One region of the Halomonas qaidamensis genome, then DNA from elsewhere that is predicted to be linked to it. Evidence: predicted binding sites of a transcription regulator. Region 1 holds the regulator's gene; each other region holds the start of a gene.
What was found. The regulator FNR, encoded in region 1, switches genes on or off when oxygen is low (the NO sensors DNR and NnrR bind a similar motif). The targets are predictions, from matches to a motif close to TTGATNTANATCAA.

Region 1 (17,669 bases):
AGCGCACCGGTGGTGATATTGAGTGGCAGGATGGGCGTGATATCTGGTTTGACGAGCTAGTGGATAAGCAGTCTACCGAGTGTGCTGCCGAAACCATGAATGCTGAAGACCCGCTGTTTATTCTGTATACCTCCGGCTCTACGGGCGCGCCGAAAGGTCTGAAGCATACTACCGGTGGCTACCTGACCTACGCTGCGATGACCCATCAATATATCTTCGACTATCAAGAAGGCGAGGTATACTGGTGCACAGCGGACGTAGGCTGGGTGACAGGTCACAGCTACATCGTGTATGGACCGCTTGCCAATGGCGCTACCACGTTAATGTTTGAAGGTGTGCCAAGCTATCCTACCCATGGACGCATGGGCGAAATTGTTGATAAGCATCAGGTTAATATTCTTTATACCGCACCTACTGCTGTCCGTGCGCTTATGGCGCATGGCGACAACGTCATGGATTCTAGCAAGCGCGAATCGCTACGCTTGTTAGGATCTGTGGGCGAACCTATCAACCCAGAAGCTTGGGAGTGGTTCTATCGCGTCATCGGCAATGAGAAATGTCCGATTGTGGATACGTGGTGGCAAACAGAAACAGGCGGCATTATGATCGCGCCCCTGCCTGGCGCTACTGATCTGAAGCCTGGCTCTGCTACCACGCCCTTCTTTGGTGTGAACCCTGCACTGGTAGACAACGAAGGCCATCTGCTAGAAGGTGAAGCAGAAGGCAACTTAGTGATCCTTGATTCCTGGCCGGGGCAAGCACGCTCCATTTGGGGAGACCACGAACGCTTTGTACAAACGTACTTCTCTACCTACGACGGTATGTACTTCACAGGAGATGGTTGCCGCCGTGATGAGGATGGCTATTACTGGATTACAGGCCGTGTAGACGACGTACTTAACGTTTCTGGACACCGTATGGGTACTGCTGAAATCGAGTCGTCTTTAGTCGCTCATTCAGCAGTGGCAGAAGCCGCTGTTGTTGGCTTCCCGCACGATATTAAGGGTCAGGGTATCTATATCTATGTCACGCTAAACGATGGTATTGACCCTACCGATGAACTTAAGAAAGAGCTAACCCAGTGGGTGCGTAAAGATATTGGTCCAATCGCATCGCCAGATGTGATCCAGTGGGCGCCAGGCCTTCCTAAGACGCGTTCAGGTAAGATTATGCGCCGCATTCTACGCAAGATTGCTGCGAATGAGTGCGACGGCTTGGGGGATACCAGTACACTAGCTGACCCATCGGTAGTTGATGAACTCATCGAGCATCGTGCCAACCAGTGATGTTTTACTCCCCCTGCCTTGTTGGGGGAGTGCTTTTTAATGACGGATGTCAACTGGTTGCTATGTTAATTAGGGCAAACTAGTTCAGTCTGTTACAGTGCCGGCTATCAAGCCGGCACTGTTATTTTGGTTCTAATGACGTATCGATGACAAATTATGCATGTGATGCTTGGGAATGACGAAGCCCATGGGGTACCATGCTTCAACCGTATGAGCCTAGCGTCGCGGCGGCAAACAACCCCGCTGCTCGAGGAACCGGAGGAATATCCATGGCAGTAGCCCATAAGTTTATCGTCGCTGACGACCATCCGCTGTTTCGTGCAGCGCTTACCCAGGCGTTGCGCCAATTAGCTCCCCAGGCTGAGATTGTCGAAGCCGATACTATGGAAGCCACCACTGAGGTCGTCAATCGGCACCCGGATGCTGATTTGATTTTATTGGACTTACACATGCCTGGCGCGCATGGCTTCTCGGGATTGATTCAACTGCGAGGTCAGATGCCAGATATTCCGGTAGCGGTTGTGTCAGGCAGTGATGAGCCCTATGTCGTACGACGCGCAATCGATTATGGCGCATCAGGCTTTATTCCTAAATCATCATCGCTACAGCTAATTGCTGAAGCGGTGGGAGAGATTATGGAAGGGGAAGTTTGGCTGCCAGAAGCATTGGCAAATGTATTAGATGAAACCAGCGAAGAAGAGTCACGTTTTGCAGAGGCAATTGCCTCGCTGACACCTCAGCAGTTTCGGGTCCTCAATATGCTGACCGAAGGGCTGCTCAATAAGCAGATCGCTTATGAGCTTAGCGTCTCAGAAGCAACGATTAAAGCGCACGTAACGGCTATTCTGCGCAAGCTAGGTGTTCATTCGCGCACTCAGGCGGTTATTGCTGCTCAAAAGCTGGAAGTAGAGCCGCCGAAAGTTTCTTCTTAATAGCTAATTAATATTAATATATTTTTTCGCTAATACGTGTCTCGCCTCTTTGTCATTCCCGCGTGCTTTTAGCGGGAATCTTACTTAGAAGCAGGCACTCATATCAGCGGATAAGGTCAAATTGGATTCCCGATAACCCCACTCGGGAATGACAGTTTGGTGCATCATTTGGGAATGACAGTTTGGTGCATCATTTGGGAATGACGGTTTGGTGCGTCATTTGAGAATGACGTTATGCTGTATCATTACGTTTTCCCTCCTGCCCGGCTAGCCTGAAGGGTGCGAGTTAAAAGCGCGCGCAGCGCGGCAGGTTTGACTGGCTTAAGTAGCAGTTGATAACCCGCACGTTTGATCTCTTCTGCTACCGTTTCGGTGCGGTCGGCGGTGATGACAATACCAGGTACCGCTCCTTCAAAGCGCTCACTAAGGGCTTCAAGCGCCATTAGGCCGGTCACTTCGTTATCTAGGTGGTAGTCTGCCAAGATGGCGTCAGGATCACCGTCCATATTACGCAAAATCGATTTTGCACCACCAATACTGGTGGCTGTAAATACCTCGCATCCCCAGCCTGTCAGCATGGCGGTCATGCCTTCTAAAATCAGAGTTTCATTATCAATACACACTATGCGAGTACCCGCTAGCTTATTACCGCTACGCCGGTTCTGAGGTTCTTGATCCGCGACAGTTACTTCACGGGCGGCCACAATAGGTACACTGACGCAGAATGCTGTCCCCACGCCGACCCAAGACCGAACCTTAATAGGGTGGTCAAGTACGCGGCTCATACGGTCTGCGATAGAAAGCCCTAAGCCTAGGCCTTTCTCACTCTCTTTATGGCGTGATACTTGATCCAAACGCCGGAATTCTTGAAAAATTTCCGTAAGCTTTGATTCTGGTATGCCAGGCCCGCTATCCCATACTTCAATAGAAAGGCGGTCATTTTGTCGGCGGCAACCTAGCAGTACACGGCCTTCTTGCGTATAGCGGATTGCATTAGAGAGAAAGTTTTGCACAATTCTGCGCAGCATTTGTGGATCTGAGTCTACCCACTGTTGCGTTGGTACAACTACGAGATCCAGGCCTCTGTCTTCTGCCATCACTTCAAACTCTGCCCGCAATGGGCGGATGATATCGGCTAATGCAAAGTGGCTGCGGCGGGGCGTTAATGCGCCTGCATCAAGTTTAGAAATGTCTAACAACGTACCCAGTAGCTCCTCTGCCGCTTGAAGTGAGTTATCAATATGGCTAATGGTGCGTTGGGTATCGCTGGCAGTAACGTTTTGCATTAACGCAGAAGTAAACAGTCGCGCGGCGTTAAGTGGCTGCAATAAATCATGGCTGGCAGCAGCTAAAAAGCGTGTTTTAGACGCGTTAGCATCTTCGGCTAATTGCTTCGCTTGACGCAGCGCCTGTTCGGCTTCGGCGCGCACACGGTTCTCCTGACGCAACGCCGCATTGGCCTCGGAAAGCGCCTGAGTGCGCTCGCGAACGCGCTCTTCAAGCGTTTCGTTGGTCTCTTTCAAAGCGATTTCGGCTTGGCGGCGCTCGGTAATGTCTTGATAAAGTGCGAAGAAGCCTAGGATCGATTGGCTGTCGCCAAAGTGGGGCGTATAGGTGACCAGCATATAGCGCATGGCGTCGTTGACACGCATCGAGACTTCAAAACTTACCCGTTCGCCTGCTAGGGTTCGCTGTACCCATGGCATACGCTCTTCGGCCTTTTTAACGGGCAATACGTCTTCGTAGCGCCGCCCAATGACGGCATTACGATCTATGTCGAAGGCTTGTTCATAGGCGCGGTTGGTGAATAAATAGCGACACTCCTTATCAAAGTAAGCAATCAGTGCCGGTACATTGTCTGTGTAAATACGGATATTATTTTCAGAGCGTATCAATGCTTCTTCGATTCGCTTCTGTTGGGTAATATCCTGATAGGTATAGACAAACCCCCCGCCAGGCATCGGGTTGCCTTGGACTTCCAGCACGCTGCCATCTTGGCGATAGCGCACGTATCGATGGGGTTGTCCGTCACGAATATTATCTAACAGCAGTTGGACATGCTCTTCCGGATCGCCGGGGCCATATTCGCCGTTATGGGCGTTATAACGAAAAATGCGGTCCATCGGTGCGCCAACCCGTATCAAATGGTCTGGGAAGCGGAATAGCTCTAAATACCGTTGGTTCCACACCACCAGACGCAAGTTCTGGTCTACAACGCTGATGCCCTGGTTGATATTTTCAATAGTGGCTTGCAGCAATGCGCGATTGAACTCCAGCACTTGGGATGCTTCATCAACAATTGAGATGACATCTGAGATACCAATGCCACGCCCTTGAAGTGCTGAGTTAACCACTATCCGGGCCGATGATGCGCCTAACACTGAGGCAAGAAAACGTTCGGTAAACTGAATAACGTCGATGGACGCTCGGGAGCTATCTTCCATAGGCTTGCCCGCACGGCGTGCATAATCCTCGAATGCTCGTTCCACTTGGCTGGCGCCTAGGAAGCGTTCGCAAAGCACTTTCAGGTCACCAACGGTGGTGGCACCGGTCCAGGGGCGGTTAACCGAGGTTTGGCGAGTTTCAACACTATCAACAAACAGTGATGCCTGAATACGTTCTACGACACGCTGAGACGTCACTTGTGAAACGAAAATATAGCAAAACAGGTTGATTCCCAGCGATAGCATGACGCCATGTGTGAATGGATCACCTAGGTTCAGGCCAAATAAGGTCGTGGGAGATAGCCAAGTCAGTCCTAGTGGCCCGCCTGCTAGCCATGCTTGTGGTAGTACGCCCGCGTTGATCATTGCCGGCATTAGCAGGCTGTAAGTCCAAATGGCGAAGCCAGCATTCATGCCGACAATCACGCCAAGTCGGTTGCCGCGTTTCCAGTACAAACCACCGATAAGTGCTGGCGCAAACTGAGCGGCGGCTGCAAAAGAGAGCATGCCAATGGACGCTAGAGAAGTGAACTCAGCAATGAGTTGATAGAAGCCGTAAGCCATCGCCAAGACAGCGACAATGGTCAGACGGCGTGCGCGTAACACCAAGCGCCCATAATCGCGTGCTTTGGTGTCAAACCAACGCAGTCTAAATAGCGCCGGAATCACTATTTCATTAGAAATCATAATGGAAACCGCCACTGCCGCCACAATCACCATGCCTGTGGCGGCAGAAAAACCGCCAATAAAGGTGAGAAGCGTCAGCCACTGCTGGCCGGATGCCATAGAAAGGGCAAGTACATAGGTATCAGGCTCGACCCCGCTTTCAGAAAACAGTAACAGGCCGGCCGCCGCTAAAGGCACAACAAAAAAGGCGACCGCGAGTAGATAAAGTGGAAATAGCCAGCGTGCTTTTGTGGCGTCATCCGGATGGATATTTTCCACAACGGCGACATGAAATTGGCGTGGCAGACAAAGTATGGCGAGCATTGCAAGCAGCGTTTGTGCCCAGAAGCTTTGGCCAAAGTCTTGGTTGGCTAGCTGGCGCTGTAGCTCTAACTGGCTCTCGGCATGGCCCATTAGCTCACCTAGGCCATCAAACATGCCCCAGGTAACAAAAGCGCCGAGTACCACAAAGGCCAATAGCTTTATCAAAGATTCGAAAGCTACGGCATGAATTAGTCCTTCGTGATGCTCTGTCGCATCGGTATGACGTGTCCCAAACAGGATGGCGAAGATCGCCATGACAATCGCGACGTAAAATGCAGTGTCGCCAAACAGCGGCGTATGGGTCATATCCGCAGCGTCGGTAAGCACACTAAACGTGGTAGACACCGCTTTTAATTGCAGCGCAATGTAGGGCAGAGTGCCAATAAGGGCGACTAAGCTGGCAAAGGCGGCGAGAGATTGCGTTTTGCCGTAGCGAGAGGCAATAAAGTCAGCAATTGACGTAACGTTTTGATGCTTTGCAACGCGAATCATTTTTGCCAGTACAGGCCAAAACAGTAAAAACGTTAAGATCGGGCCAACAAAGATACTCGCAAACGACCAGCCCGCCGTGGCTGCTTGCCCTACCGCGCCGTAGAACGTCCACGAGGTACAGTAAATTGCCAATGCCAAACTGTAGATAATTGGCCGTCGGCGGCTGGCACCATGGGTACGTGCACGGCGGTCACCAAACCAGGCAATGCCAAATAACACTGCAATATAAAGCAGCGATACTGCGACCAGTAGACCGCCATGGAACATGTTGTCTCCCTACATTAAAAGCTTCACTTAGCGACTACGCGAATAAACGCTTCATTTTAAGCGAAGGCAGACCGCTACGTCTGCTGCTGGTCAGCGGCAAGTTGGCAAACAGTTGTCAGCAAAGGAGCCGTTTCCCGCAATGTGCGTAGTCTGCTTACTTCAGCATCACCTGTCTCCGCATTTAGGGGCATTAGTTCGCGGTGAGTGCAGTTCAATATATAAGGCTGTGTGGTCAGTACGTCGGTATGGTGACGTTCAAACTGGTAAAGAATAAACTCAGCGATGAGCTCATTGTCAACGCGGCGCGCGCGTACATTGTCGCTATCAACAATGCTGAATTTAGTCGTCATAGGATAGGCAAACGTCCAAGGCCGCCATACCGCGCTGGAGGTGTCACTGGAAATGACGATAGCTGTTTCGGGCAGTTGAGAACGCTTGTGATCAAACCAGCTATATTCGGTGGAGACCTGATACCCCAGCATGCCTAAACCACCAAAGACGGGCACTATCCACTTGGGTAGCCGCTTGCGAGTGAGTGTTCTAAGCAGTAGGCCTATCCCTGCGGCGGCAAGCCCTGCGAATACAGCGGCAACAAGATGCCATATCATAAATTATCCTTCTTAAATGACATCGGGCCTCCCTAAGGAAGCCCGATGATAAGTATCGATCCGAACCTGATGGCAGTGCGCCAAGGAGGGGTCGATTATGACTTAGTGGTCAACCGCTACACCAGCACCTTTCGGGTAACGAACGCTTTCTACCAGGTCTTGAATCTCTTGTGGAGGCTCTTCCGTTGCACTAGAGACAGCAAAGGCAACTGCAAAGTTGATCATTGCCCCTATTGCACCAAAGGACAGTGGTGAGATGCCTAAGATCCAGTTGTCTGGTGTGTTAGCCAGCATGTTGGTGCCGGGAACAAAGAACCAGCCTAGGTAAGTGAAAATATACAGCAAGGTGCAGATTAAGCCTGCCAGCATGCCGGCAATTGCGCCTTTGCTGTTCATGCGCTTAGAGAAGATACCCATCATTAGCGCTGGGAACAGCGATGCACCGGCGATACCAAAGGCAAGAGCTACGGTCTGTGCTGCGAACCCTGGCGGATTAAGCCCAAGATAGGTAGCCAGAAGAATGGCGCCACCCATAGAGATACGTGCTGCCAGCATTTCCCCTTTCTCAGAGATCTTCGGATTGATCATTGTTTTGATCAAGTCATGGCTAATAGCCGATGAAATTGCCAAGAGCAGACCCGCAGCGGTTGAGAGTGCCGCTGCGATACCACCGGCAGCGATAAGACCAATAACCCAGCCTGGCAAATTAGCGATTTCAGGGTTAGCCAGAACGAGAATGTCATTGTTTACCGTTAGCTCGTTACCTTCCCAGCCACGATCAGAGAAATCGACAGCATCGTTGTACATCTGGATGCGGCCATCGTTATTGAGGTCGTTGAAGGTGATAAGCCCGGTTTCTTCCCACGTGCGCACCCACTCCGGACGATCTTCATAGAGAATCGGATTGTTGGCTGCTTCTTCGTAGTTTTCCACCTGCCCCGCCATTTCTGGAAACACCGTGGTCGCCAAGTTCAGGCGTGCCATGGAACCAACCGCAGGCGCGGTAAGGTAAAGCAGTGCAATGAACACCAGTGCCCAGCCAGCGGACCAACGTGCATCAGCAACTTTAGGTACGGTGAAGAAACGAATAATAACGTGTGGCAGACCTGCTGTACCCACCATCAGCGAGAGTGTGAACAACACCATATTGAGCTTATTGTCGACGTCAGCGGTATAGTCGCGGAAGCCAAGCGCATTAACTACTTCGTCTAGCTTCGTCAGTAGCGGAATGCCGGATTCAGTATGCGTACTGAACATACCAAACATCGGAATCGGGTTGCCAGTAAGCTGCATGGCAATAAACACCGCCGGAATGGTGTAAGCAATGATAAGTACTACGTACTGGGCAACCTGTGTATAGGTGATGCCCTTCATACCACCGAAAACGGCGTATAGGAAAACAATCAATGCTGCGATCCAGATGCCCCAGGTGTTGCTCACTTCCAAGAAGCGTGAGAAAGCAACGCCTGCACCGGTCATTTGACCGATAACGTAGGTCACAGAAGCAACAATCAAGCACACAATCGCGACGAAGCGCGCTGTGTTGCTGTAAAAGCGGTCACCGATAAAGTCAGGCACCGTAAACTTGCCAAACTTGCGTAGGTAAGGCGCTAGCAACATTGCCAAGATAACATAGCCGCCGGTCCAACCCATTAGGAAAGAAGAGTTAGCATATCCACCGGATGCTAGCAGGCCCGCCATGGAAATAAACGATGCAGCTGACATCCAGTCGGCGGCCGTTGCCATACCGTTCGTGATAGGGTGAACGCCGCCACCAGCGACATAGAAATCTTTGGTCGATCCCGCTCGCGCCCATATCGCAATCCCGATATAGAGCGCAAATGAAGCGCCAACAAATAGTAAGTTAATTGCAAACTGGCTCATGCTGACTTACTCCCCAAGACCGAATTTTTCGTCAAGCTTGTTCATTTTCCAGGCATAGAAAAAGATCAGCACGATAAAAGTGAGGATGGAGCCCTGCTGAGCAAACCAGAAGCCCAAGTCAGTCCCGCCAACGGGAATACCAGCTAGCAGGGGGCGGAAAAGAATAGCGCATCCGTAGGAAACAAATGCCCAAACGGCTAGACATCCGAATATTAGTCGAACGTTGGCTTTCCAGTATTCAGCAGCATTAGCTTTGTCATCTGCCATTGTGTTGCTCTCCAGTTGTGATTTTTAGGGTTGGAAAGTGAACTCAGGATAGCGTGTGATCCATCAGGGTAATCCGTCATAGAAAAACGCTTTTTTAGTTATCTGTGATGAATTAGCACGGTTAAGCGCATTACCTTGTTGATTAAGCGGTAGTGCCTATTATGGCATTGATTACGGTTGTGTAGTGAATCGGTAAGCATCGTGCGAATAACGCATGATTACCCTGTGTGGCTCGTTGTTAATAGTGGGCAATAATTGCAAAAAATAAATCCCAGACTTTGGTATCAATGAGCTTCTTTGAAACATTATGACGTTTGATGTGGTAAATAACGACTTGTTTTTGAAGTTTTTTTATATTTTTTTAGCGTTTTTTGTCTTGTGATAGGACGATGGTCTATGGGTTAGTCAAAAGCAATGTTTGCTACTTTTAATAAACGTCAGAGTTAATTGGCCAAGCTTAATTAAGAGAGTCACTACTTTGGTCGATAAGCTAACGTCGTTTCGACGTTAGCTCTATAGCTAAAAGTATAATGTGAAAGGGTCAAATGAAACTTTCAAGCAAATAACCGTATTTTAAAACATCTTTATTCTTCATCACGATTAAGTGGGGTCATTTATGATTGACGTTGATCTTTCCCAGCTCCCTTTTACATTAATCGATGATGAAGGGCGTGACCACGTTCGTCGAGGTATGGACATCGCCTATTTTGACCGCAATGAAATTATCATTGAGATGGGGCAAACGGGTGAGTCAGTGTTTTTAATTCATAAAGGTGAAGTTGCTGAAATTGATCCCACCCTGCCTGCATCTAGTGCACGGATTGGGCATTACACGTCAGGTGATTTGTTCGGTGCCATTAGTATTCTGAATGGCAAGAGTCGGTACCGTTTCCAAGCTGAGCAGGAGTGCTTGTGTTATGTGATGCCAAAAGCGCTGTTTATAAAGCTTTGCCGTCATCATCCTGACTTTGAAAGCTTCTTTAAACAGTCATTATCACACAAGGCGCGGCTGTTGACCGAGAAGCGAGCGGAAGGCGGTGTGACGATGGCGGGCTTCATGCTGGCAAAAGTTAGTGAATGCATGCGTGAGCCACTGATTATGGATGCTTCTACCGATATTGCTAGCGCAGTGGGGCAACTCAACGATAGCCATGCCGACAGTCTACTGGTCAATACTCAAGGTAAGTTTGGCATCGTTACAAAAACTGATTTGCTCAATGGTATTGTGCTCGACAATTATGATCACACTTCTTCCGTCGAAAAGGTGGCCCATTTTTCACTGGTAACTGTTACGCCGAACCAGTACCTATTTGAAGCACTTGTATTGATGACACGTCATAAGGTGACGCGTGTAGTAGTCATGGAACAGGATGCCTTAAAAGGGGTGGTGGAACTGACAGATGTACTTAGTTATTTTTCTAGCCGTAGCTATGTGGTTAGTCTACAGGTGGAGCAGGCTAATAGTTTGGAAGCATTGGCAGCTGCTAGCCAACGCACGCCTGAACTGGTCAATGCACTGATGGCTCAGGGGGTCAAGCTGCGTTTTGCCATGGATCTATTGGCTGCATTGAACGGCCGAATCATGAGCAAAGCATGGTCATTTATCATTCCTGAGCAGTACCACGCCCAAAGCTGTTTGATGGTCATGGGAAGTGAGGGCCGCGGTGAGCAGATCCTCAAAACAGATCAAGATAATGGCCTTATTTTAGCTGATGATAGTCACTGGCCTTCGCTTGCCGAAGATATGAATGCGCTGACTCAAACGTTAATTCAGCTCGGTTATCCTCCATGCCCCGGTAATATTATGGTGTCTAATCCTGAGTGGGTTGGCACGGTGTCGCAGTGGAAAAGCAACATTGCCAAATGGGTGAGTGCAAGAGATGGCGATAGTCTAATGAAGTTAGCAATTTTGTTGGACGCTCATGGTGTTGCAGGAGATCCGAAATTGCTAAACAGTGTGCGTACAGCGTTATTTGAACGCTGCTCGCGTGATGAGTTATTGCTGTCATATTTTGCTCGTGCAGCTCTGCGTTTTTCTACGCCGCTTACCTTATTCGGTTCCTTAAAGAAGCCCCAGCATGGCATTGATATCAAAAAAGGCGGCATCTTCCCGATTGTCCACGGGGTGCGCACAATGGCCCTTGAGCGACGAATTAACGCTACGTCCACCCTAGACCGCTTGGACGCTCTAGCAGAAGATGGTCGTCTTGATCGCCGTTTTGCTGATGACCTGGGCGAAGCGTTGGCACTGTTCACTGAATTACGTTTAAAGCAGCAGTTGCAAACAGCAGAAGCGTCGAATCAGCAGCGTAGTAACCGTGTAGTGGTGCAAGAACTTTCATCCCTTGAACGTGACCTATTGCGTGAGGCGCTGCATATCGTGAAAGATTTTAAACAGCGGCTTTCCCATCGTTATCATTTGGAGTATTCGTGAGCGGAATGCGCTTGTTAGACCGGCATATGTCACTATTTAGTGGCTCGCTACGTACATTAATGCAGCGTGAAAGCGACCGTAGACGCTGGGCAGACTCTTCCTACGCTTGGCTTTTTCAGCCCTACATGGGGGAGGAGATGGTAGCGCTTGCTTGTCAGGTTAGCCCAGGCCAATCGCCCGTGGTTAGTGTAGCTGCGGTTATCTTTAGCCCGGGTAGAGTGCATACCAGCCAAGCTTGGGTGGCAACCTTGGCAGATGAGCGAAGCAACAGCGCTACGCTGCGGCGACACCAGCAGCTGTATGCGACTGACAAAGTGCTCATGCCTAACGCCGAGCATCTTGGGGCGTTGGCTGAATTTATTGGTAATCGGCCGCTAATTGGTTGGCAGTTAGAGCACTCGTTGGAACATCTAAACCATCTGTTCAAAGTAGGGATAGGATTTGGTTTGCCTAACGCCCAGGTCGATGTTGGAAAGCTGCACTATCGCCAGTTACGCCGGCTACATCCTCAGAGTGAGATGCGTAGTCAGATTGCAGAAGCATTAGCTTGCTGGCAAATGCCAGTTTTCCAATGGATCGGCGTATTGGGGGATGCAACGGCGAGTGCTCTTTTGTATCTACGTTTGCAACGTGAGGCAGCTCGGCACGTTTAGCGTATTATTCCTATTAACGTTGAATTAGCCCGTTTATGTTGGGTGCAGGGAACGAGTATTGTTAGAATGCCCGCTGCTTCTTCTACCATCGGCAGTGCCCACATTATGCTATCACCTGATTATTTTGATCCCGCAGCGTCTGAAAATACTTCTGCAGACAAGTGTTCTGTTGATCACCTTCAGGCGCAGTCCGACCATCACGATGCTAAGCAGAAGCGTGAATTCAATAAGCTGCAAAAGCGCTTACGGCGAGAAGTCGGCAATGCCATTATTGACTATCAGATGATTGGTGAAGGTGACAAGGTGATGGTGTGCCTGTCTGGTGGCAAAGATAGCTATACGATGCTGGAAATACTGCTCAACCTACAGCGAAATGCACCGGTTAACTTCTCTTTGGTCGCTGTCAATATGGATCAAAAGCAGCCAGATTTTCCAGAGCATGTGCTGCCCCAGTATTTGGATAAATTGGGTGTTGAGTACCACATTCTAGAGCGTGATACGTATTCAGTGGTGAAAGAGAAAACCCCAGAGGGCAAAACGACCTGTGCGCTTTGTTCTCGATTAAGGCGTGGTTCACTTTATGGTTTTGCTGAAGAGATTGGTGCGACAAAAATTGCGTTAGGGCATCATCGTGAAGACATTTTGGAAACACTGTTTCTAAATATGTTCTTTGGAGGCACTTTAAAAGCAATGCCACCTAAGCTTTTGTCAGATGATGGCAAAAATATTGTCATTCGACCCCTTGCCTACTGCAAAGAGGCTGATATTGTGGAATTTTCCAGGCTAATGGAATTCCCCATTATTCCTTGTAACTTGTGTGGCTCTCAGCCCAATCTTCAGCGACAAATTGTAAAAGATATGTTGGCCGAATGGGATAAAAAGCACCCAGGGCGTCTAGAAAGCATGTTCAAAGCGGTGACCAATGTGGCGCCTTCACAGCTAGCAGATCGCCAGCTGTTTGACTTTACAGGGCTAGAAGCCAAGCAGGCGGCGCTGATGGAGCGCCGTATTCAAACGCTTAGCGTTGAGTCTTAGCGTAGAGCAGTCGGCTGCTCTTCTTCTTCAGCCAGTGTAATAAGACGCTGCATATCTAAAATATTAACCTCGCGCCCCGAAACTGCGACCACTTCTTGCTGTTGAAAGCGACTAAGAATTCGGCTGACCGTTTCTACCGCTAAGCCTAAGTAATTACCAATGTCTGCGCGGGACATAGAAAGCCTGAAGCTGTAAGGCGAGTACCCGCGCCGGCGAAAACGGTCTGAAAGCGTGACTAAAAAGCTGGCCAAGCGCTGATCGGCAGTTTTGCGTGATAACAAGCGCATCATGCGCCGATCGTCTCGCAGCTCTTTACTCATACTGCGATATAGCTGTCCACGCAGTTCCGGAAGTTCTTCAGAAAGTAGATCCAAACGATCAAACGGAATTTCGCACACTGTGGTAGTTTCCAGGGCAATCACGCTACCGGGGTAGTGCTCTTCATCGATGCCGTCCAATCCGACCAGTTCACTGGGCAGGTAGAAATTTGTCAGTTGATCGTTGCCATTACCTTCGCTGGTCACCTGTTTTAGACTGCCTGAGCGAACGGCATACACACTGGTAAAACGGTCGCCCTGACGAAACAGTGGCTCGCCTTTTTTGAGTGGTGCACGGCGACGGATGATCGCATCAAACTGGCTCATGTCTTCAAGTTCTAATGCGAGCGGTAGACACAGTGAGCTTAAGCTACAAGTTTGGCAGCGTGCTTCTTGCAACAGTGAGCGTCGTTGGCTGACGGGGTGTGGCATATCATTCTCCCTTTCTCGTTAGCCATGATAGGCCCTGGGGCAAGACGTCTCAAGAAGCTTACACAATCTTTGAGTAGCGTTGGGTCGACTGATCCGCGAGGCGAGCATCAAAGGCCATTGCTAGATGGCGAATCAACAGCCGACCAATAGGGGTGGCGCTAATCATTTGCTGATGAAAAGTGACTAATCCATCTTGTTCAGCGTTACGCAGCTGTTCAAGAGCAGTGGAAAAATAGTCGCTAGCATCAATGTTCCAACGCTTTCCTATGGCTGCTAAATCAATGCACATATCGCACATTAGCCGCTCAATGACGTCTCTGCGTATTAGGTCGTCCTTATTTAACCTTAATCCTTTGACGGTTGCCAGCCTACCTTGATCTAAAGATGTTTCGTATTGATCAAGCTGAGTCGGATTTTGTGCGTAAACATCGTCAATCCGTGAAATGGCGGAGACGCCTAATCCAACTAAATCGCACTGTGCATGGCTAGAGTAACCCTGAAAATTGCGCTGCAAGGTTCCGTTGCGCTGAGCAATTGCAAGACTATCATCTGGGCGCGCAAAGTGATCCATCCCGATATGCACATAGCCTGCGTTAGTTAGCATCTCAATGGTGGTATGCAATATTGCCAGCTTCTCGTCAGCGTTGGGGAGGTCTGCTTCATTGATACGTCGCTGAGGGGCAAAACGGGTGGGCATATGGGCATAGTTAAATACTGACAGGCGGGCAGGATTTAATTCGATAATCTGGCCCAGTGTTTCAGCAAAGCTTTTTTCCGTTTGAAAGGGCAGCCCATAGATTAAATCAAGATTGAGCGAGCGAAAGCCAAGGCGGTGCGCTTCTTCCATGAGTGTTTCAGTAAGCACCCGGGGCTGCACACGGTTAATCGCTTTTTGTACCTGCGGGTTTAAATCCTGTACGCCCAGGCTTAAGCGGTTAAAGCCAAGCGACTGCAAATGGCGCAGGGTAAAGACGTCTGCTTCGCGGGGATCAATTTCAATCGCGTAATCGCGGTCCGCTGAACCAGATAAACCAAAACGGGCGTCGAGGCGATCAATCAGGTCTCCCATTTGTGCTAAAGAAAGAAACGTGGGAGTACCACCGCCCCAATGCAACTGCTGAACTGGGCGCGATGTGTCTAAATGGCGTGCAGTCAGCACCATCTCTCGATCTAGCCGGGATAGGTAAGGCTCGGCAAGAGCGGTATTCTTCGTTGCAATCTTATTGCATGCACAGTAGAAGCAAATTTTTCGACAAAACGGTACATGTACATACAGGGAAAGCGGTCGGCGGCTTGCATTACTGCGTTCTAACGCCTGGGTAAAGTCAGCGGTGCCAAACTGCTCATGAAACGCAAGCGCCGTCGGGTAGGAGGTGTAACGCGGGCCACTTTTGTCGTAACGCCACAGTAGCGCTTCATTCCAGGCAGTTGCGCTAGGTACTTCAGTGGGTGTTGATGAGAACGATGTTGATGAGAAGGCAGCAGTAGCATGGGCTGACATGATGAACGCTCCAAAGTGAAAAGTAAGCGATGTAATCAAATTGAGCGATGTCGCTCAGCTGTTGATCCTTATGCTAGTGCAGTGGCACTTTGAAAGCGTTGAGCTATATCAAGCTATGGGGGCTGCTTAATGCGCAGTGTAAGGTGCTAGAGACCACAGCTGCCAAAGTGCAAAGCCAATGATTGACAGTGCGGCAATGCTGCGAGTGGCAGGGTGACGAATTAAATGGCTCAGCTGCTGTGCTGCTAGGCCGGTTGCCAGCAAGGCAGGTAGGGTGCCGAGGCCAAAAGCCCCCATTAGAAGAGCACCGTCGATTGGGTCTGCAATGGCTAGGCTCCAAGCTAGCATTGAATAAACTAAACCGCAGGGTAACCAGCCCCAAAGTGCGCCAAGGGCGAAGGCTTGAGGAAGATGCACAACCGGCATCAGGCGTCTTCCCACCGGTTCTATATAACGCCAAAGATATCGTCCGACTGCCTCTACTTTTAGTAGTCCTTTCCACCAGTTAGCGATATAGAGCGCCATTAAGATCAGCATTACTGCGGCGAATGCCTGGAGCGCAATACGTGCGTTTGGTGAAAGAGAGATCAGTGTGCCAAGTGCCGCTACACTAGCGCCTGCCACCATATAGCTGAGAATGCGTCCCGCGTTATAGCTAATCAGTAGCCCACCCATGCGGGCTGGGTGCCGCATGCTAGGTGGTACGGCAAACGTGAGTGCGCTCATAATGCCGCCGCACATGCCGATACAGTGAGCGCCACCCATTAAGCCAAAGACAAACGCAGCGAGTAGTGGCGGTAAATCAAACCCCGTGGGATTCATACGGGTGGCTCTTGATTGTCTTGAGAAGAAGACACGTTTTTTTTACGCTCGGCGCGTTGTTCGGGGGGCAGGTCATTCTCATCATCGTCAAACAGGATACGGTGGGCGGGACCTTCGAGGTCGTCAAACTGGTCATGCTTAACGGCCCAGAAAAACGCCCACACCGCGAGGCCCAGCAAAATCAGTGAAAGTGGAATCAATAAATATAAGATTGTCATACACTCACCGGTGTGGATAGGCCAGCCTGAGTAACAGAAGGTGTGCGCCAGCGCGTGAGACGTAATGCGTTACCTACCACCACCAAGGAACTTAGTGACATGCCAATTGCGGCCAGCCAAGGGGGAATTAACCCCATCGCTGCCAAGGGCAAAGCCGAAAAATTGTAGCAAACCGACCACATCATGTTTTGACGCATAATGCGACGCGTGGCGCAGGCAATATCAATGGCTTCAAAAATACGTATTAGACGTGGACTCAGTAATATCGCGTCGGCTCGTGTGCGGGCAAGGTCTGTGGCGCCGTTCATAGCAATGGCGACGTCAGCGCCAGCCAATACCGGTACATCATTGATACCGTCACCGATCATCACGACCCGTTCACCATTGGCTTGCAGCTCACGTAACCGTTCAAGCTTGCCTTCAGGCGATTTACCAGCGTGCCAAGTGGTGATGTTGAGCTGCTCTGCCAAACTCTCTACCGCTTCTTGCGTGTCGCCGGAGAGCAGCTCCACTTCAAGCCCGCGGGCTTGAAGGGCAGCAACGGTTTGGGCCGCATCTTCTCGAATGCCATCGTGCAGTTTAAACCAAGCGCGTGGCGTATTATCTTCACTGAGTAGCAACCACTGACCAAATCCTGGTGGAGCCAGGGCGGCTGTCGTGGCAAAGTCTGGTTTGCCTAAGCGCCATGTTGCGCCGTTCAACGTGCCTTCAAGGCCGCTTCCGGTCACGCTTTTAACGTTGCGTGCTTGCAGGGTGGCATCCCGAAACGGTCGAAACGCCCTGGCAATGGGGTGCTCTGAATGCGCCTCTAGCGCCGCGGCAATAGCCTGCGCATGCTCCTCACTGAGTGGGGTATGGTGGTGGGTGAGAGGCTGTTGGGTAATAGGTTGAGTTTGAGTCAGTTGCATTTCGCCGCGAGTCAATGTGCCGGTCTTATCAAAAATAACCCGCGTGACGTTGGAGAGTGATTCAATCGCGTCGGCACGGGTAATCAGTACGCCTCGCTGGCGCAGCTGGCCATGTCCTGCTGTTAGTGCCGTGGGGGTTGCCAGTGCAAGTGCGCAAGGACAAGTCACTACCAATACGG
Region 2 (4,503 bases), 1.4 Mb from region 1:
CCAAGCAAAGATGATTCCAGGCGCTATACCTATACAAAGGACAAAGTAGCGAAACAGTAAAACCTTAGATGAATCAAACAACATTAAGAAACCTTCCTCCCGCTACTTTAGGGCATGCTGTAGAGCGGCACGTTCAGCGCCTGCCGATAGAGCATTTCCCATAATCTTGCTGGCATGCCGTCACTGGTTGCGTATTAAAAAATTGCGGAGGTTCGCTTTTTTAAATCAGTAGTGTTTTTGAAGATCAATCCCAGTGTACAACTGGGCTACTTCATCAGCATAGCCATTAAACATTAGCGTTTCTCTGCGCCCACCTTCTCCAATGCGCCGTTCACGCGCCTGTGACCAGCGTGGATGGTCGACCTCTGGGTTTACATTGGCATAAAAACCGTACTCTTCAGGATTTTTAGCCACCCAAGATGGCGTCGGCTTTTCTTCAAGGGCTCGAATCGCCACTACTGACTTGATGCTTTTGAAACCATACTTCCAAGGCACCACCAAGCGCATAGGAGCCCCATTTTGATTGGGCATTTTTTCCCCATACATACCCACCGCGATCATGGTTAAGGGATGCATTGCCTCATCAATTCTTAACGCTTCACGGTAAGGCCAATCAATCATTGAGCGTCGCTGACCACGTAAGTTATCAGGGTCAAAAATGGATTCAAATTCAATGTAATTAGCGCGTGACGTCAACCCATAATGCGTTAGCAAGTTAGCAAGCGGAAAACCTAACCAAGGGATCACCATTGACCATGTTTCAACACAACGAAGGCGGTAAATTCTTTCTTCCAGCATATAGCGACGGAGTATGTCTTCTAAATAGACGCTAGCTGTATTTTCAAACTCGCCTTCAATGCTGACACGCCACGGGTCTGTTTGAAGCTTGTGACCGTACACTTCGGGATCACTTTTACGAACACCAAATTCGTAAAAATTATTGTAAGTCGTTGCATCATTGACTGAAGTTAGCGACTCACCCTCGGCAAAATCTTGATTACTAACGCCTTGCTGTATTTTATCTGCCAATGTTCGCTGCCATGCACTTGCCGTGTTGGGCATTAACATTCCTGGCGCAAAGCTCATGACAGCACCAAATGCAGCACTGTGTTGAAGGAAACGACGGCGATTTTCAAAAACATGTTTGGGAGTGACTTCTGATTCCGCTATTTTTGGATACCTATATCCCTTCATACATAGCCTTCCGAGGTAATAAAGCTAAATTTTTCAAAAGCATCTAGTTGGCAAATAAATATATAAAATGTAGACCGACTCGAATAACAACTAACAACAGGACAAAATAGACTGATAGCCCTCATAAGCACTCTACCGGGGTTATGCCACATCTCAAGACTGTTCGTGAGGGTATAAAATGATCTATGACACAAATTCTTCTAGTGGATGAAAGGCTCCTCAACATTGAATTTCATATGCATCATACACCCAGAACCTTACTAAAATTTTCAGGTATTGCCCTTAGTTTTCATGACCATACTTAATGTAGACATTAAAATACAACCAGTATCTGATCTAGCTCAAGGTTTCCCTTTTTTGACCTGATCACTGGCTTGTTTTTTAACTGAAATTAATCCTTACTAAGGATTAAGGCTAGCTTAACTAGCCAAGCAACTCTCATTAGAGAGTGATTGAGGCAAGGGGGAGATCCATATGAAAAAAATACTACCCGTCGTAGTGGCCGCTGCCGCCATGGTTCCTATCGGCATGGCAACAGCAGATGACGACTTACAAAGCTACAAAGACCGTTTTGAAGCACTACCACATTTGCCGCCGATACCTGCAAATAACTCAATGACGCCCGAAAAAATTGAACTGGGCAATATGCTGTTTTTTGAGCCGCGCATTTCATCTAGTGGCGTCATCAGCTGCGCTACTTGCCATAACCCAGCATTAGGCTGGGCTGACCGTATTCCGCGCGCCACTGGTCATGACGGCCAAGTGGGTGAACGTAACACACCTACCGTACTAAACAGCGGCTTCTTAGGTTCACAATTCTGGGATGGCCGTGAGCCAGACCTAGAGGGTCAAGCATTAGGCCCCATCGAAGCCGACGTTGAAATGGCGATGGACCTTGAGACTGCGCTTGAGCGACTCACCGAATTCGATCTCTATCAGGAAAAATTTGAAGCGGCTTTCCCCAATGACGAAGAGCCGATCAATGCTGATAACTTGGCGCACTCTCTGGCTACATTTCAGCGCACACTAAACACACCAAACTCGCCTTTTGATCGTTACTTGCATGGCGATGCTGAAGCAATAAGCGACGAGGCCAAAGATGGCATGGTTGCTTTCGTTGATAATGGCTGCATCGCTTGTCACCGTGGACCGGCACTGACAGATAGCCAGTTCCATGCTATTCAGGTGCCTGGCTCTACCGACTTAGGCCGCTTTACTGTTACTGGCGAAGAAAGCGACAAATATCGTTTCAGAACGCCCACCTTACGTAATGTTGCGGTTACTTATCCCTACATGAATAACGGCGCTACTGAGACACTGGAAGAAGCTGTTACCATCATGGGACAAGAAATGCTTGGTCGTGAGTTTGATGAAACTACGGTTAATAACATCACTGCGTTTTTGCATACGCTTACCGGCGACATGCCCGATTTTGAAGTGCCAGCCCTTCCATAAACTGGCTGTTATAAACCTTCGCAATTAATCGTAGTGCCTTGAACCCGCCAAGAACTGGCGGGTTCAAGGTACATTAGGCGCTTTCAAGACGATGCATAAGCTCTTTGCGCCGCTGGTCGCTGGTAAAAGCTTCTTCGATAGCATTTCGATTCAGCAAACGGAAGACATCTGCATCCCAACCAAGTGCATCTGCACAAGCAAGATGGTTAGCTAGCAGCCCGCCACCAAAGTAAGCTGGGTCATCAGAACTAATCGTTACCTTCAACCCCTTTTTAAGCAACTGCGGAAGAGGGTGATTTCGAAGATCATCAACCACTTTTAGACTGACGTTAGAGAGTGGGCAAACCGTTAGTACTATTTGGCTCTCCCTTAGCCGCTCAACCACGATGTCGCTTTCAAGACAACGAACTCCATGGTCAATTCGCTGAACGTCAAGGATATCCAGCGCTTCGGCGATATAGTCAGCAGGTCCCTCCTCTCCTGCATGAGCAACCCGTACTAAGCCAATCTCTTTGGCCCGCTTGAAAAGCGCCTGGAACTTTGCCGGAGGGTTATCACGCTCTGCGCTGTCTAAACCAATAGCATCTATAAACTTCCAGTACGGCGCAGCGTTTTCCAGCACTCGAAGCGCTTCTTCAACAGGACGGTCACGCAAAAAAGCCATAATCATACCGACAGACAAATCAAGCGATGCCTCTGCCTCTTCCTTGGCACGAAGTAAGCCCGCCATCACAACCTCAAGGGGAATGCCACGCTGGAGGTGGGCCTGTGGATCAAAATGCATATCAATATGCACTACCCCTTCCCCACGAGCACGTTGGAAATAATCTATCGCCAGGTCATAAAAATCCTGCTCCGTGCGCAGTACATTCATGCCTTGATAGTAAAGATTCAAAAACCCCTGGAGGTCACTAAATTCATAGGCTGCTTTTGCCTCTTTAACCGTCGCATAAGGAAGCTCAATACCATTTCGCTTGGCAAGCTCAAACATTAGCTCAGGCTCAAGAGAGCCTTCGATGTGCAAATGGAGCTCTACCTTAGGGAGCTGGAGAAGAAATTCATGCATACGAGACTCCTAACATTAGGATAAATTATTTCCAATATTATCAAGAGTATCCGTATTTAACTTCCCCTCAGCAAGTCGCCAGTGATAGTTAACGCCGGGCAATAACGCTGGCTCCTCCACCTGGTGAACAAAATAGATCACTGTTCGGCCAATAAGCCAACGATCCAGGGAGTTAGCAATGTGCATGGCTGTTAATGCATCTACTCCAGCAAAGGGTTCGTCTAAAAGGACCACCGCTGGATCGCGCAATAAAACACGAGCCAGAGCCACTCTACGCGCCTGCCCCCCTGAAAGTTGCTGGCCTTTTTCGCCAACTTGGGTCTTAAGCTGCTTTGGCTGCTGCTTTGCCCAATCATCTAGTGCAACTTGAGAGAGAACTTCCCATAGCTGATCATCGCTTGCCTCTGGCTTTGCAATACGAAGATTTGCTGCTAACGAACCATCAAAAAGATCAACCTGCTGCGTGAGCAGCGTAAAATGTTTGGCGCGGCTTTCCACAGTAACGCCTGAAGGCGCACAGCTGGCAACGTAAACCTCTCCCTGTGAAGCCGATATTCTACCCATAATAAGGTTAGCCAACGTTGACTTGCCTGCTCCAGAGATACCCGTTATCACTGCTCGCTCTCCGGCTGGTAAGTGGAATGTAATATCAGACAGCACCGAGTAAGCTGTATCGGGATAACGAAAAGAAACATTATTAAACGCCACTGGATGCCCACGAGAAGCATCAGGCAAAGTCATCGACGGCAACTCACTCACTATAGTAGTTAGTGTATTTAATCGCCGAG
Region 3 (4,503 bases), 960 kb from region 1:
AAATGCCTAGCGCCTTTACCCCATAGCGACGGAAGAAGTCGGTAAAAGGGCACACAATGGCACCAATCACCCAAGCACCTAAACGCCGCAAAACTTTTGGTTGGCCACGGCTGGCACGAATGAAGGCACGGACCTTTGGTTCGTGAATGAGTTGAACCGTGAGCGAAGCGCGCTTTGGTTCAGGGCGAATGAGCACAGTGATCACGCCAATGCCTACTAGCGCCGCCATGGAAAGATAAGCGGCATTCCAGGAAAATGCTGAGGCAACGTAGAGCGCACCCGCACCCGCTGCTAGCAGCCCCCCGCGATAGCCGATAATGTAAGTAGAAGCCATCGCAGCCTGTACATCGTCATCTGCTGATTCGATGCGATACGCGTCAATGGCGATATCCTGGGTGGCCGAGCCAAAGGCTACCAGCAGCGCAAAGGTCGCCACCCAGCCCAAATTGCCCACCGGGCTTACCCCCGCTAAGCCAATTAGCCCTATCGCAATCATTCCCTGGGCAAGCAGCATCCAACCACGGCGCTGTCCAAACGAACGCGTCAGGATTGGCAGTGCAAGTCGGTCAACAATAGGTGCCCAAAAAAACTTGATTGAGTAGAGCATGCCAATCCAGGCGAAAAAGCCAATAGCGGCCACTTCTACTCCATCGCTGCGTAACCATGCAGAAAGGGTAGAAAACACCAGCAAAAAAGGCAGGCCTGCAGAAAAACCTAAAAACAACATAGTGATGACAGGGGCGCGACAGTAAATACCGAGCGCACTCGACCAACTACGCCGGGGTATCGGGGTGGGCATGTGGATTAACACTCCTGGAAAGAAAACGTCTGCATCTAGGCCCACTAAAAACTGGTCAGTGATAGACTAGGCCTGATATCCATGACAAAGCCGATAGCTTACCGGAGAGGAGTTTTCCATGTCGATTACAGCCCATCAGGTAGTCACTTTACACTACGTGTTAAGCGATGTGCTTAGCGATGGCAGCACCCGCGTGCTAGACGACTCCAACGCGCGTGCTAAGCCCCTAGAGTATCTCCATGGGCACGATAATATTTTGCCTGGTTTAGAGCGTGCTTTGGAAGATAAAACGGCTGGAGATGAGCTGCGAGTCACGCTTGCACCTGCTGATGCCTACGGAATTCGCAATGAAGACTTAGTGCAAGAAGTGAATCGTGCGTCGTTTGGCAACGCGGTGTTGGAACCGGGCAGCCGTTTCCAAACTGAAGGAGAAGCAGGCCCGCAAATTGTCACGGTGCTGAGCATTGATGGTGACATAGTAACGGTCGATACGAACCACCCGCTGGCAGGTCACACACTTCGTTATCAGGTTAATGTATTAGAAGTGCGGGATGCTACCCGTGCAGAATTGGCCAAAGGGCATCCACTGCCTCCAGGAACTGAACACAGCAAAGTAGAAGATCGAAAAGTGCTTTAATGGTTAATGGGCAGACATTGTCTATTGCTTTGTGCATTGCTGGGGCTTTTAATTTTAAGAGCCATTAAAACGTCAATGCGAACAAAATGTACGACGTATTTTACGCTGAAAGGCTCTTTAAGCGTTAAAAACTGATCCATATCAAGTTCCTGATAGGCCGAGATTAGCCCCTTTAAAAAGCTTGACCCAGGTCAGCTTCCTGCCGGTGTTAAGACACTACGATGGTGTCATACATCACGGCGGGAGGGGATCACCATGTACTGGGATGATACTGTTATTTTCGGTCTAGTTACTGTCGCGTTAATGATCGTTTTTATGATTGGTTGGGTAGGTTTTGTCGTGCGTGATCATCTCCGAAAGGATGAACGTAAAAAGCATTAACGCCGCTTGTTGTGACAGTCGTCAGGGGAGGGGGCTTGCTTTTGATAGTGAGCTTCCTGTTGCCGGCCCATTTGGGCCGGCTTTTTTTGTTGGTAAAAAATTTTGTTGGCAAAAATGGATATCCTAAAACTGTTTCGTTAAGAATGGTTTCTAAGTAATTAGCTGATCTGTCTGGTAGAGTACACAGCAGCACAATTAAGGCATAAAACTGCTAGGAAAACGTTTGCCATGAATGCTGTTACTTCCATTGTTGCCATACGCGGTTTCACGCATCATTTTCTAAAGGCTAGCGCTGTTTGCTTTCTGCTATTACTTAGTTGGCTATCCATGCCAGCTTATGCTCAGGCATTAAGTGTTATTAATGGTGAGAAAACTACAACGCTCTCCACCGATGAATTACGTCAGCAGTCGACAACGACGGTGACTCTATTTGACCCCTTTCAAGGGCGCGAAGTGGCTATGCGTGGGCTTGAGTTTCGTCGTTTTTTAATCGATCAGTTTGGCGAAGTTCCCCCTGCATTGCACTTTACAGCATGGGATGATTACGAAGTAACGCTCAGTGGCTGGGATGATCCTAAATGGTTAATGGTGACAGAAGAGGATGGAGAGCCTCTTACATTGCGTTCTCGTGGGCCATTGCGCTTGGTAGAACAGTCGTACGACGATCAACGAGATATCGAAAATCTGCGTGAATTCAATGATTGGATCTGGATGATTCGTAGCATCGAGGCTCAGTGGTGACCGTCCAACCGCCGCCTAATCCTTTCGCTAGGAAGCGGCGCTATGTGACATGGCTATCGTTAAGCCTAATGAGCTTTATGGCGCTAATGGTGGTGATAGTATACGAAGCTCGCTGGGTATACCCAGAGATACAAGCGTATTTTAGCCAAACAGGCAGTTTGACAGGGCAACAGTTAGCCACCCGATCACGGGAGTATTTACAGCGTGCCCAGCGCTATTTACTTAGCGAATCGCTGTTTGAAGATGAGCAGCAAGCGCTTAGGCTTAATCTAGATCTCGCCTATGGGTTAATTGATATTGACGTGTATCGTCAAAAATATACTTGCACCAATACCAGTCTTCAGACCCTAACGTTGCTGACCCAACGCCTCGATGAAAATAACGTGGCACCGTTTGACGCCGCCGCTGAATTATTAGGCCCCATTGAATGCTTAACACGCATTGAGATGAACCAGCTTGATCTGCGTGGTATGGCGATTAATGAGTTTTCTCAAAACACACGCCGTCATAATCAGGTTGTCACCTATTCTAGTTTGGTGATTTTTGTACTGGGGCTACTGTTTTGGCGAATGCATGAGCGTCAGTTGCGACGTACTGAGCACGCCACAGAGCAAATGTTGATCTGGATGCAGCAGGCAATGTGCGATCCCCTGACAGGCATAGGCAATCGAAGTGCGCTGCATCAAGATATCGTCAATAACGAAGGGGAATCCCTTGCCTTGATTTTGGTTGATATTGACTTTTTTAAGCAATACAACGATTTTTTGGGCCACCCCGAAGGAGATCAACTATTGCGGCGCCTAGCACGCCTTCTCAAACACGTGCTTGGTAAAGACGCAAAACTGTATCGACTCGGAGGTGATGAGTTTGCTGCTGTAGTGCCTTGTAATGACGATGCGCTATTGGTTAGTTATTGTGATCAAGTGACCTCTGCTTTACAGGAAGCCGATTTTAAACATCCTGCGCATCCAGATAATGAAAGGGTAACGCTGAGTATTGGCGCTGTGCGCTTTACTGCAGGGGAGTTCACGCTCTCTACTGCCTATGAAGCGGCTGACAAAGCGCTTTACCGAGTAAAGAGCGCAGGGCGTGATGACTGGCAGATTACCGCAGCTGCATAATGCTTTCACAAAACACAGCAAGTTAATTAAAAAAAGTAAACAATGGGAAAGTGGTGCCCAACCGGTGGTTTGGCATTTGCTTCGGGGCTAGGATTGTTTTTGAAACAGTGTTTCATAACCTTTCTAGCGATTAATCCGGAGTGCTGATATGAGCAATGAAGCCGATTCCCTGCTGAATAAGCAGCGTTCACGCCGTCAAGTGCTAGCAAGTTTAGGCCTTGGCGCCGCTGCACTTTACGTTGCCCCTACGCTGTTTTCCATGGGGCAAGCTGAAGCGCGCGAACATCACCATTCCCGTTCACGTTACTCGCGGCCCAGCTATTCAAGGCCCCGTTATTCAAGACATAGCTATTCAAGACCAAGCTATTCAAGACATAGCTATTCAAGACCTCGCTATTCAAAAACAAAGCATTCACGCCCAGGTTATTCCCGCCCTTACTACTCTCGCCCACAGCGCTCTCGTTGGGATAGAGACGCTGTTATTGAGATTCGCATAAGTCGTTTATTACCTCGCTGGTAGGATTGAACGTGGCTAGCACATCGATTACTGACGATTATGCACTGGAAAATATTGGTCCTTGCTTGCGCTTGGTTGATGCTGAAAACCTACTTCCAGTGATTCAACAGGCAATGCCTGGCTGGCAGTTAACACCCTGTGAGCCTCAGCAGCATGCGCCTGCTATTTGCGTTTGGCAGCATCCTAATGGTTACTGGCAGGAAGCGCCGGCATTACCGGGTGGCATGTTATTAGATACACCCGCAGGAACCGCATGCAGTGTGATTGCTGATTTAGCAGGTGCCTATCTTCGGCATCATCCTGAGCA

Region 2: a site for FNR is predicted at 1,526-1,539, ahead of K1Y77_RS07635 (cytochrome-c peroxidase). Genes of this name have one in related genera too.
Region 3: a site for FNR is predicted at 1,568-1,581, ahead of ccoM (cytochrome c oxidase subunit CcoM). Genes of this name have one in related genera too.

Annotation. Positions count from the first base shown of each region.
Region 1 covers NZ_CP080627.1:2,986,686-3,004,354, reverse strand. Annotated here, with positions in the region: gene acs (acetate--CoA ligase) at 1-1,286, shown strand, start outside; gene K1Y77_RS13595 (response regulator) at 1,556-2,218, shown strand; gene K1Y77_RS13590 (hybrid sensor histidine kinase/response regulator) at 2,464-6,411, opposite strand; gene K1Y77_RS13585 (hypothetical protein) at 6,486-7,019, opposite strand; gene K1Y77_RS13580 (sodium:solute symporter family protein) at 7,122-8,903, opposite strand; gene K1Y77_RS13575 (DUF4212 domain-containing protein) at 8,910-9,170, opposite strand; gene K1Y77_RS13570 (putative nucleotidyltransferase substrate binding domain-containing protein) at 9,787-11,604, shown strand; gene K1Y77_RS13565 (3'-5' exonuclease family protein) at 11,610-12,257, shown strand; gene ttcA (tRNA 2-thiocytidine(32) synthetase TtcA) at 12,324-13,292, shown strand; gene fnr (fumarate/nitrate reduction transcriptional regulator Fnr) at 13,289-14,041, opposite strand; gene hemN (oxygen-independent coproporphyrinogen III oxidase) at 14,100-15,542, opposite strand; gene K1Y77_RS13545 (sulfite exporter TauE/SafE family protein) at 15,669-16,364, opposite strand; gene ccoS (cbb3-type cytochrome oxidase assembly protein CcoS) at 16,361-16,582, opposite strand; gene K1Y77_RS13535 (heavy metal translocating P-type ATPase) at 16,579-17,669, opposite strand, start outside.
Region 2 covers NZ_CP080627.1:1,641,509-1,646,011, reverse strand. Annotated here, with positions in the region: gene K1Y77_RS07645 (protein-methionine-sulfoxide reductase heme-binding subunit MsrQ) at 1-84, opposite strand, end outside; gene msrP (protein-methionine-sulfoxide reductase catalytic subunit MsrP) at 226-1,194, opposite strand; gene K1Y77_RS07635 (cytochrome-c peroxidase) at 1,669-2,649, shown strand; gene K1Y77_RS07630 (adenosine deaminase) at 2,723-3,715, opposite strand; gene cydC (thiol reductant ABC exporter subunit CydC) at 3,731-4,503, opposite strand, start outside.
Region 3 covers NZ_CP080627.1:2,031,563-2,036,065, reverse strand. Annotated here, with positions in the region: gene K1Y77_RS09465 (AmpG family muropeptide MFS transporter) at 1-799, opposite strand, end outside; gene K1Y77_RS09460 (FKBP-type peptidyl-prolyl cis-trans isomerase) at 918-1,436, shown strand; gene ccoM (cytochrome c oxidase subunit CcoM) at 1,692-1,817, shown strand; gene K1Y77_RS09455 (hypothetical protein) at 2,046-2,558, shown strand; gene K1Y77_RS09450 (GGDEF domain-containing protein) at 2,603-3,679, shown strand; gene K1Y77_RS09445 (hypothetical protein) at 3,898-4,176, shown strand; gene K1Y77_RS09440 (PqqD family protein) at 4,208-4,503, shown strand, end outside.